4 regions of the Micromonospora sp. NBRC 101691 genome follow, and region 4 is predicted to be linked to each of the others. Evidence: riboswitches for the same ligand, from Rfam matches in the RefSeq annotation. Region 4 holds a riboswitch; each other region holds the start of a gene.

Region 1 (2,193 bases), on a different contig from region 4:
GGGCGATGCGCACCCACTACCTGGGTGATTTCCCGGTCGAGTCGTACGCCGAGGGTTTCCTGTCGGCGGCCCGGGCGCACCTCGCGCCGGCTGCCGTTCCGGCCACCCGCCCCGGCCAGGCGGACCAGCCGGTCAGCGCGTAGCTGCGGTGGTAGCAGGGGTCCCCTGTTACTCAAAAAGGAGTAACAGGGGACCCCTGCTACCAACCACCCCAACCGGCGCGGCGGTTGCTCCCGCGCGAGGGCTCAGGCGGAGTAGCCCCGGGTGGCGGCCCAGTGCGCCAGGCCGATGGTGGTCATCCAGTACGAGCCCGCGGCGGCGTTCGCCGGGTCCGCGATCTTGACGGTCCGGCCGTCGTCCCGGTAGCCGACCACGGTCAGGTAGTGCCCGCCGGGGTAGGAGTGCCAGCCACCGGCGACGTCGGTGGCGGATCCGGCGATGTTGACGACGACGGCGTACCCGTTGCCGACGGCCCGCACCACGTCGGCCTGGAGCCGGTCCATCTGGGCCGGGGTGGCCGCGTTACCGGGGATCGTCCTGGTCCGGTAGACGTCCCGGCCGACCAGGTCGTTGAGGACCCGGGTGGTGTCCTCGGCGGAGTTGGTGCCGGCCTGGGTGGTGTTGAGCCGCTGGGCGAGGTCGTCCTGGCTGCGGACGACGTCCCGGGCGGTCAGCGCGATCCGGGTGGCGGCCGGGCCGCAGTAGTAGAAGGTGGTCTGCTCCTGGTACTGGATGTCGAGCACCTTCGACGCGGGCGGCTTCGGCGGGGTGGGGCTGGCCGTCAGGTCCGGGTTCGACGAGCCGGTGGCGGTGGGCGACGCGGACGGCTTGGCCGGCGGGGTGGTGGCGACGGCCGACGGGCTGGCCGGGGACGCGGTGGCACGGTCGTGCTGCCGGGACGCGGCGGTCGACCGGTCCGGCTCGGCCGCCGTGGCGACGGTGTCCTCGCGGTGCGTCGGCGTGCCGGGGTCGACGAGCAGGACGCCGGCGGTGGACGCCGCCACCAGCACCGCCGCCGAGGCGGCGACCTGGTACGACCGGCGGACGGGGAAAAGATTGAACGGTCGCGGGACCGGGTACTTCACGGATTCCTCCACGGAAGACAGGGGTGGAGAGCGGCGCACCCGGTCGACGCACGGTGGACCGTGCGTGGGGTCGACGTCGGTGTGGGGTGCCCGCCCGGACGGCGTCCGAGGGTGGACGACGGGGTCAGTGCCGGCGGCGCGGACGGACGGCCGGCGGCACCGGGGCACCGTGGAGGAGCCGGGTAACGGGGGCGAACGGCACGAGGTACTCCTTCCGATACCGCCTACCGGGTTAGCTGACGGATTCGGGCGGGAAGATCGCCCTACCACGGGTCGGCCCCGCGGATTCACCCCGGACGTACGTGGGTCCCCGGCTCGTTGCGCACGATTAGGCGGGCCGGCGCGGTGTCGCCCTTTGCGACCTACGACCGCACCAGACGGGCCGACACTACTGACGCCGCAATCCACTGCCAACCCCCGCGAGCTGGGCAAACAGCACAGCACACCCGGAAGTCGGGTACGTTCGTGCCGCTGACGTCGCTCAATGGGACGACCGGTTTTCCGAGTACCGTCGGGCGATTTCCGGACGGCATCGGCACAACCACCTCGGCGCAGTCGACGCGGAACGGGACGACCGGGGTCGAAGGTGCGGGGAGAACGGCCGTGGTCCGGGTCACGTCACGATCCGGTCACGCTCGCGGCGGGGGTGCGCATCCCGTGCGCCCCGGCGGTCATCCCACCCGCGCCGGCCGCCACCGGGAGGCGAGGCGAATCGCACCGGGCAGCCGCCGGGTCGCGACGACGGTCCGGGTGCTCGCCCGGAGACGTTCCGCCGCGAGGGACGCCTCCGCCGCCAGGGACCGGGCTGCCGTCGCCGCGACCTCCGCCTGCCGCCAGGCCACCCGTTCCCGCTCGGCCGCCGTCCGGTACTCCACCCGCCGCAGGTCACGGACCACCCGGTGCAGAATCGCCTCCTGCACGACGGGGTGCAGCCGCGGATCCCACCCGTTACGGCGGGCGAACACGTCGCTGAGCTGCCGCACCGACAGGTCGCCCCGCCAGTAGGCGGCCATCGCGGCCCGGTGCAGGAAGCGTTCCCGGGCGACGTACTCGGCCGGGGTGCGGGGGGTCCGGGGGGCGGGCAGGGCGGTGGCCCCGGCGAAGCGAC
Region 2 (2,193 bases), on a different contig from region 4:
GGGTCAGCTCAGGTGCACGACCCGCCGAACCGGGTGCAGCGCACGCCGCCACGTGTCGCCGGTTCCGCTGCGGTGGCCCGGGTTCCCCGTGGCTGCCCCACGCCGACAAGCGAACGGCCCGCCACCCCTCAGGGGTGACGGGCCGCGTCGGCTGGCTCAGTAGACCGACAGGTGGACGTGGTTGGTGTGGTCGCTCGACGGGTCGCCGCCCGCTCCGCTGTACGACTTCCATCCGCTGCTCGGCAGCCAGATCTGCCGGTACCAGATGACGTAGAGGACGCCGAGCCGGCTGGCGTTGTTCTTGAAGTACGCCGCCAGGTTGTCGCCGTACGTCTTGTCGCCACCGGTGGCGTCGCCGCCGAAGCCGTTCTTCTGTGCGGCGAAGTCGCAGGCCCGGCCCTTGGGATGCTCTCCGGAACCGCCGGGGCGGTAGCAGGAGACGTACCGGGTGAAGCCGGCGGCCTTGGCCTGGTTGAGCGCGTGCAGCGTGCGCGGGGTGATGCAGCCGTCGGCGGGCGTCGGGTCGTTGACGCTGCACGACTCGGGCGGCCAGGAGCCGTCGGGGTTGCGCGGTGCCGGCTTCGCCGTGGCGGACCGGGTCGAGTTGCTGCCGCCACTGGGGGTGGTGACCGCCGCCTTCCGGTTGGCGACCACCAGTGCCTGCTCGGCCTGCTGCTTGCGCTTCTCCATCACCGCGACCTGCTTGCGCTGCTCGGTGATCTCCCGGTTCAGCGCCGCCTTGGCCTGGTTGGCCTGCTCCCGGGTGCTGAGTAGGCCCCGCAGTTCCCGGTCCTCGTTGGCGGCCACCGCGTCCAGCGCGGCGACCCGGTCCATGAAGCTGTCCGGCGAGTCGCTGGCCAGCAACGCCGAGGCCGGCCCGAGCCGGCCGGTCCGGTACGCCAGCCCGGCGATCACGCCGACCTTCTCGTCGCGGACCGCCAGGTCCTTCTCGATGGTGCCGAGATGTTCGTTGATCTTCTGTTGGCGGGTGACCGACTTCGCGAGCGCGTCCTTCGCGTCGAGCCACCCCTTGCTGGCCGCCTCCAGTTGGGCGCGCAGTGCCGGGGTGCCGCCCTCGGGGTCGTCCCCGGGCGCCCTGGCCGTCAGCGGAGGCGCCGCCGTGGCGGGGGCCACGACGGCCGGCGTGGCCGCGACGCCGAGGGCGACTGTCGCGGCGACCAGTGCCGCCATCCGGGCGGCGGTACGTCGTACGGGTGCCACTACTGGCATGCACATGTCCTTCCGTCAGCCGCCGACCGGGTTAGCTGACGGGTTCGGGACGGAAGATCCCTACCGCTCACGCGGATGCACCCCAAGAACATGGTTCCCCGGCTCGCCGTCACCGGCGATTAGGCGGCGGTCACCGCAGGCGCCGGAGGGCGCCGCCCGGCGGTGACCGGGTCCGAGACTACCGAAGCCGGTATCCCAGGGGCAGCGTTGGCCACACCACTCCCGCGAGATGACATCGGCATAACTGGCATAGCGGGACAATACACTTCCAGATTTAAGTCTGTCCTAATTACCACTCGACCCGGCCGCAGACGCCCGGCGATTCGCCGGGTTCGACCTGGAGTGTGGCGTGGTCGATGTGGAAGTCCTCGTGCAACGCGGTCCGCGCGGCGGCGAGCACGCTGCCGACCTCGACCGTCGGGTCGGTGGTCAGGTGGGCCGAGGCCACCTCCATCCCCGAGGTGAGCGTCCAGAGGTGCAGGTCGTGCACCTCGACCACGCCCGGGACGGCGCTCAACCGGTCGCGTACCGCGCCGACCTGGAGGTGCTCCGGCGCGGCCTGGACCAGGATGCGCACGGCCGCCCGGCCCAGCCGCCAGGTGCGCGGCAGGATGAAGACCCCGATCGCCACCGCGACCAGCGGGTCGGCCCACCACCAGTCGGTGAGCGCGATGACCACCGCGGCGGTGATCACGCCGACCGAGCCGAGCAGGTCGGCCACCACCTCCAGGTACGCCCCGCGCAGGTTGATGCTCTCCTTCGCGCCCTCGCGCAGCAGCGCGAAGGCGACCACGTTTGCCAGCAGGCCGAGCACCGCCACCACCAGCATCGGTCCGGTGGTCACCTCCGGCGGGTCCCCGAACCGGCGCACCGCCTCGACCAGCACGTAGACCGCGACCCCGGAGAGCAGGACGGCGTTGGCGAGGGCGGCGAGCACCTCCAGTCGGTAGAGGCCGAAGGTGC
Region 3 (2,193 bases), on a different contig from region 4:
CAGCTACACCATCGCCGCCCACCAGCGGGGGAAGCCGCTGATCTGGTTGGCCCTGGCGTTCGCCGTCGCCATCGTCGCGTTCGGCCGCTGGCGCGGCCTGGCCGCGCTCGGCGGGCTGGTGGCCAGCTTCGCCATCCTGCTCACCTTCGTGCTGCCCGGTATCGGTGCCGGCGAGTCCCCGCTGCCGGTGGCGGTCACCGGCGCCGCGTTGATCATGTTCGTGGTCTTGTATCTCACCCACGGGGTCACCGCACAGACCTCCGTCGCGGTCCTCGGCACCCTGGCCAGCCTGGTGCTCACCGGCGTGCTCGGCAGCCTGGCGACCGCGCTCACCCACCTCACCGGGTACGGCTCCGAGGACGCCACCACGCTGTCGATGTTCCAGGCCGACGTCGACCTGCACGGGTTGCTCCTGGCCGGCATCATCATCGGCTCCCTGGGCGTCCTGGACGACGTCACGGTCACCCAGGCCGCCACGGTCACCGAACTGGCCCGCGCCAACCCCGACCTCACCCGGCTCCAGCTCTACCGGGCGGCCACGCGGGTCGGCCGGGCGCACATCGCCTCGACGGTCAACACGATCGTGCTCGCGTACGCGGGCGCGTCGCTGCCCCTGCTGCTGTTGCTGACCGCCGACACGCGTGGGATCAGCGAGATCGTGACCAGCGAGTTCCTCGCCCAGGAGATCGTCCGCAGCATCGTCGCGACGCTCGGGCTGATCGCCGCCGTACCGATCACCACCGGCCTGGCCGCCCTGGTGACCACCGCCGGCCGGGGTGGCACGCCGAGCCGCCGCCCGCCCCGGCCGGCCGGTGAGCGGGACGACGCCCTCGCCGCCCTCAGCGGTCCCCGTGCCGCCACCGGGGTCACCGATTCCGCCGCCGGACCGGGCCACCCGAGGAACACGAATCCGGCATGGTGAAACTCCGCAGAGTGACCACCAATCGTTATGATCTTGACAAATGTGACACGAGTGACGGAAAGCAATAGGGAAATAACGCTTTTGGTCGGGATCCGGGCGTAGAACCCCACGCCCACTGTCAGGTAACCTCGCTGCCGGTTACCGCCGAAGGCGCGCACCGGCGCCAGCGGAGCCACCGCCTAATCGCCCACCGGCGAACCGGGGAACCAGGTTCATGGGGTGCATCCGCGTCAGCGGTAGGGGCCACTTCCGCCCCGAACCCGTCAGCTAACCCGGTCGGCGGTCGACGGAAGGGAACACTGTGACGGCACCCCTACGCCGCTGGCTGAAACCGGTCGTGGCCGTGCTCGCCGCCTTCGCCGTGGCCGCTGTGCCCGCGCCGGCCATGGCCGAGCCGTCGAGCCCGTCCGGGCACGACGGAGAGCAGCCGAAGCTCCTCAACGAGGTGATCGAGGAGACGAACCGCAGCTACACCCAGGCTCAGGCGAAGCTCAACGCCTCGAAGAAGCGCCAGCTCACCCTCGCCCTGGAGGTCGAACGGGCGCAGAACGAGCTGAAGTCGCTCACCCCGCAGGTGGCCACGATCGCCGTGCGGTCGTACATGACCGGCCGGGTCGGCCCCGCCTCCATGCTGCTGGACGCCAACACCCCCGACTCGTTCGTCAAGCGGGCCAGCGCGCTGGACGAGATGAACATGGTCAACAGCAAGAAGGTCGCCGCGGTCGCCGCCGCCAAGAACCAGGCGGAACTGGCCAAGAAGGCGCTCGACGCCGAGGTCATGGAGCAGCAGAAGCAGTCCGACATCCTGAAGAAGCGCAAGCGCGAGGCGGAGAAGTCCCTAGCCCTGGTCGGCGGCATGGGGTTGACCGGTGGCCTGGTGGACGCCACCTCCCCGCCCGCCCGGCCCGGCCCCGGGCGGGACAGCAACGGCAACTGGCGTTCGCTGGGCTGCACCGAGGACGACCCGACCACCGGCGGCTGCATCACCCCGCGCACCCTGCACATGTACAAGGAGGTCAAGCGGGCCGGCTTCAACATGTTCGTCGGGTGCTACCGACCGGGCGGGCCGTACGAGCATCCGAAGGGGCGGGCCTGCGACTGGTCGCTCCAGAAGTCGGGGTTCAGCCGGTGGGACACCACGGCGGAACGGAAGTACGGCAACAACCTGACCGCGTTCCTCGTCCGTAACGCCGACGTGCTCGGCATCTACTACGTGATCTGGAACAAGCAGATCTGGTTCCCGGCGACCGGCTGGAGTTCGTACAGCGGGC
Region 4 (2,193 bases):
CAGCTCTGCATCTTCCGGCTCTCCTCGCCGGCCGAGCATCCGTACGGCTCCGCCGTCTACGGCTCCCGCTACCAGGGGCAGCGCGGGCCCACCCCGAGTCGGGCCTGGCGGAACTGGCGCACCTGGCCCACTCGCTGACCCCACCGCTGTCCCGCCACCCACCGCCCCGACACCCGTCGTTGTGCCGGTGGTGGTGTGTGCGCGGCTTCGCCGGGTGCCTGCAGGGGTCCCCTGCTACGCAAAAAGCGGTAACAGGGGACCCCTGCTACCACCTCAGCCGGGGCGGCCGTAACTGTGCACCGGGCCGTCGTCGACCCGCTTCATCTTCACCGGCGCGCCGGCCCGGGAGGCGTGCACCAGCCAGCCGTTGCCGACGTACATGCCGACGTGGTGCAGGTCGGAGTAGTAGAAGACGAGATCCCCGGGGCGTAGCTCGCTTTGGCCCACCCGGGCGGTCACCCGTCGCTGCTGGGCGGCGTTGTGCGGCAGGGCGACCCCGGCCCGGGCCCAGGCGGCGAGCGTGAGCCCGGAGCAGTCGTACGCGTTCGGCCCCTCGGCGCCCCAGACGTAGGGCTTGCCGATCTGCGCGCAGGCGAACGTGACGGCCTTTCCGGCGGCACCGCCGGGGTAGGCGGCCGGGCAGGGGGCGGGACGCAGGCTGGTGCCAGCGCCGTTGCCGTACGCCGCCAGGCGCATCTTCTGAAGGCGGGCGATGTCGGCGTCGATCTGCCGCCGCTTCGCGTCCAACTGGCGTTCGGCCTGGCTGAGCTGTGTGATCAGCCGGTCCAGCGGAGCCTTGCGGGCGCCGAGCTGGTCCCGCAGTTCGACCACGTGGCGGATGTCGGCCTGCTGCCGACGGGCGAACTGGTCGAGCAGTTCGAGTTGGTGGACGACGGTGGCCGGTGTCGGGTCCGCCAGCATGGCGTTGAGGGCGGAGGCGTTCTCCCCCTTGTACGCCCGTACCGCGAGCCCGCCGACCTTGCTCATCGCCTGGTCGACCTGACGGCTCAGCGGCCCGATCCGGGCGGCGAGCGCCCCCGCCTCCCGTCGTTTGGCGGTGAGCGCCTGGCGGGTGGCGTTGTGCTGTTCGATGACCGGTTCGAGGGCGTTCCACTCCCGGTCGATCTGGCGTTCGATCTCGGCGACCGAGGGTTCGGCGTGGGCCACGCCGGTGCCGCCCGTCACGAGGACGGTGGCTCCGACGAGGACGGTGAAGACGGTGGTGAAGCGGGACCAGCATGGACGCGGCGCAGCCGTCGTCCGGGCAGCCGGGGCCGTCCGGACGGACGATCGCCGCGGGGCATGGTGTGCCACCGGGCTCCTGACTCCTTCTTCCGTTGACCGCCTACCGGGTTAGCTGACGGGTTCGGGCGGGAAGGGAGCGCCCTACCTTGGGTACGGATTCACCCCGATGGTGCTGGTGGTTCCCCGGTTCGCTCGTGCTGTGGCGACGTTTCTCGTTGTGGCGACGTGCCGGTCGGCCGGCTCCTTCTCCAGCAGACGGCCGCCGTCGTGCGATTCGGCGGTGTCGAGCCGTTGCCGCCTCGGACTGGCGGACCTGTCACCGGCTCGGCAAGTGCCGAGGTTAGAGACGACCGTCGTCGATCCGCAACACGGTTCGCGGGAGTGCCACCTGCTGATTTCCGACAGTAACCACTGTGGGCACGGTTCGTTCGCCCAGCGCGAAGGGCCCCGGCCGATGGCCGGGGCCCTTCGCGGAAGAGTCGGTCAGTACGGGCGGCGGAAGCCTGCGACCGGCATGTGGCTGATGCTGGCCACCTGCACCGGCTTGCCGGCGCGTGGGGCGTGCACCATGATGCCGTTACCCAGGTAGAGCCCGACGTGGTGCAGGTCGCTGAAGAAGAAGACCAGGTCACCGGGGCGGGCCTCGGCGCGGCTGATCACCTTCGTCTCGCGCCACTGCGCGCCGGTGAAGTGGGTCAGGTGGATGCCTGCGGCCTTGTAGGCGTACTGGGTCAGCCCGGAGCAGTCGAAGGAGTTCGGCCCGGTGGCGCCCCAGACGTACGGGTCACCGACCTGGGCGCAGGCCGTCCTGATGGCGGTGTTGGCGGCGCTGCTGATCACACCCTTGATGAGCGGGCAGCCGGGGGCGCTGACCGCGGTCTTCGGCATGGATGCCCGCAGCCGCTTGATCTCGGCGTCGATCGTGGTCTTCTTCGCCGCCAGGTCCTT

What was found. Region 4 has a riboswitch for cyclic di-AMP ahead of QSK20_RS11785 (C40 family peptidase). Riboswitches for the same ligand answer to the same signal wherever they lie in the genome.
Region 1: linked by a shared signal. The riboswitch ahead of QSK20_RS06440 (C39 family peptidase) and the one ahead of QSK20_RS11785 (C40 family peptidase) in region 4 are both predicted to bind cyclic di-AMP.
Region 2: linked by a shared signal. The riboswitch ahead of QSK20_RS03030 (coiled-coil domain-containing protein) and the one ahead of QSK20_RS11785 (C40 family peptidase) in region 4 are both predicted to bind cyclic di-AMP.
Region 3: linked by a shared signal. The riboswitch ahead of QSK20_RS29930 (coiled-coil domain-containing protein) and the one ahead of QSK20_RS11785 (C40 family peptidase) in region 4 are both predicted to bind cyclic di-AMP.

Annotation. Positions count from the first base shown of each region.
Region 1 covers NZ_BSTB01000002.1:528,581-530,773, reverse strand. Annotated here, with positions in the region: gene QSK20_RS06445 (CDP-glycerol glycerophosphotransferase family protein) at 1-143, shown strand, start outside; gene QSK20_RS06440 (C39 family peptidase) at 246-1,097, opposite strand; cyclic di-AMP (ydaO/yuaA leader) riboswitch at 1,292-1,430, opposite strand; gene QSK20_RS06435 (hypothetical protein) at 1,757-2,193, opposite strand, start outside.
Region 2 covers NZ_BSTB01000001.1:705,345-707,537, reverse strand. Annotated here, with positions in the region: gene QSK20_RS03030 (coiled-coil domain-containing protein) at 157-1,221, opposite strand; cyclic di-AMP (ydaO/yuaA leader) riboswitch at 1,235-1,366, opposite strand; gene QSK20_RS03025 (cation diffusion facilitator family transporter) at 1,520-2,193, opposite strand, start outside.
Region 3 covers NZ_BSTB01000029.1:8,400-10,592, forward strand. Annotated here, with positions in the region: gene QSK20_RS29925 (YibE/F family protein) at 1-922, shown strand, start outside; cyclic di-AMP (ydaO/yuaA leader) riboswitch at 1,089-1,219, shown strand; gene QSK20_RS29930 (coiled-coil domain-containing protein) at 1,224-2,193, shown strand, end outside.
Region 4 covers NZ_BSTB01000005.1:253,155-255,347, forward strand. Annotated here, with positions in the region: gene dcd (dCTP deaminase) at 1-138, shown strand, start outside; gene QSK20_RS11785 (C40 family peptidase) at 274-1,185, opposite strand; cyclic di-AMP (ydaO/yuaA leader) riboswitch at 1,328-1,460, opposite strand; gene QSK20_RS11790 (C40 family peptidase) at 1,729-2,193, opposite strand, start outside.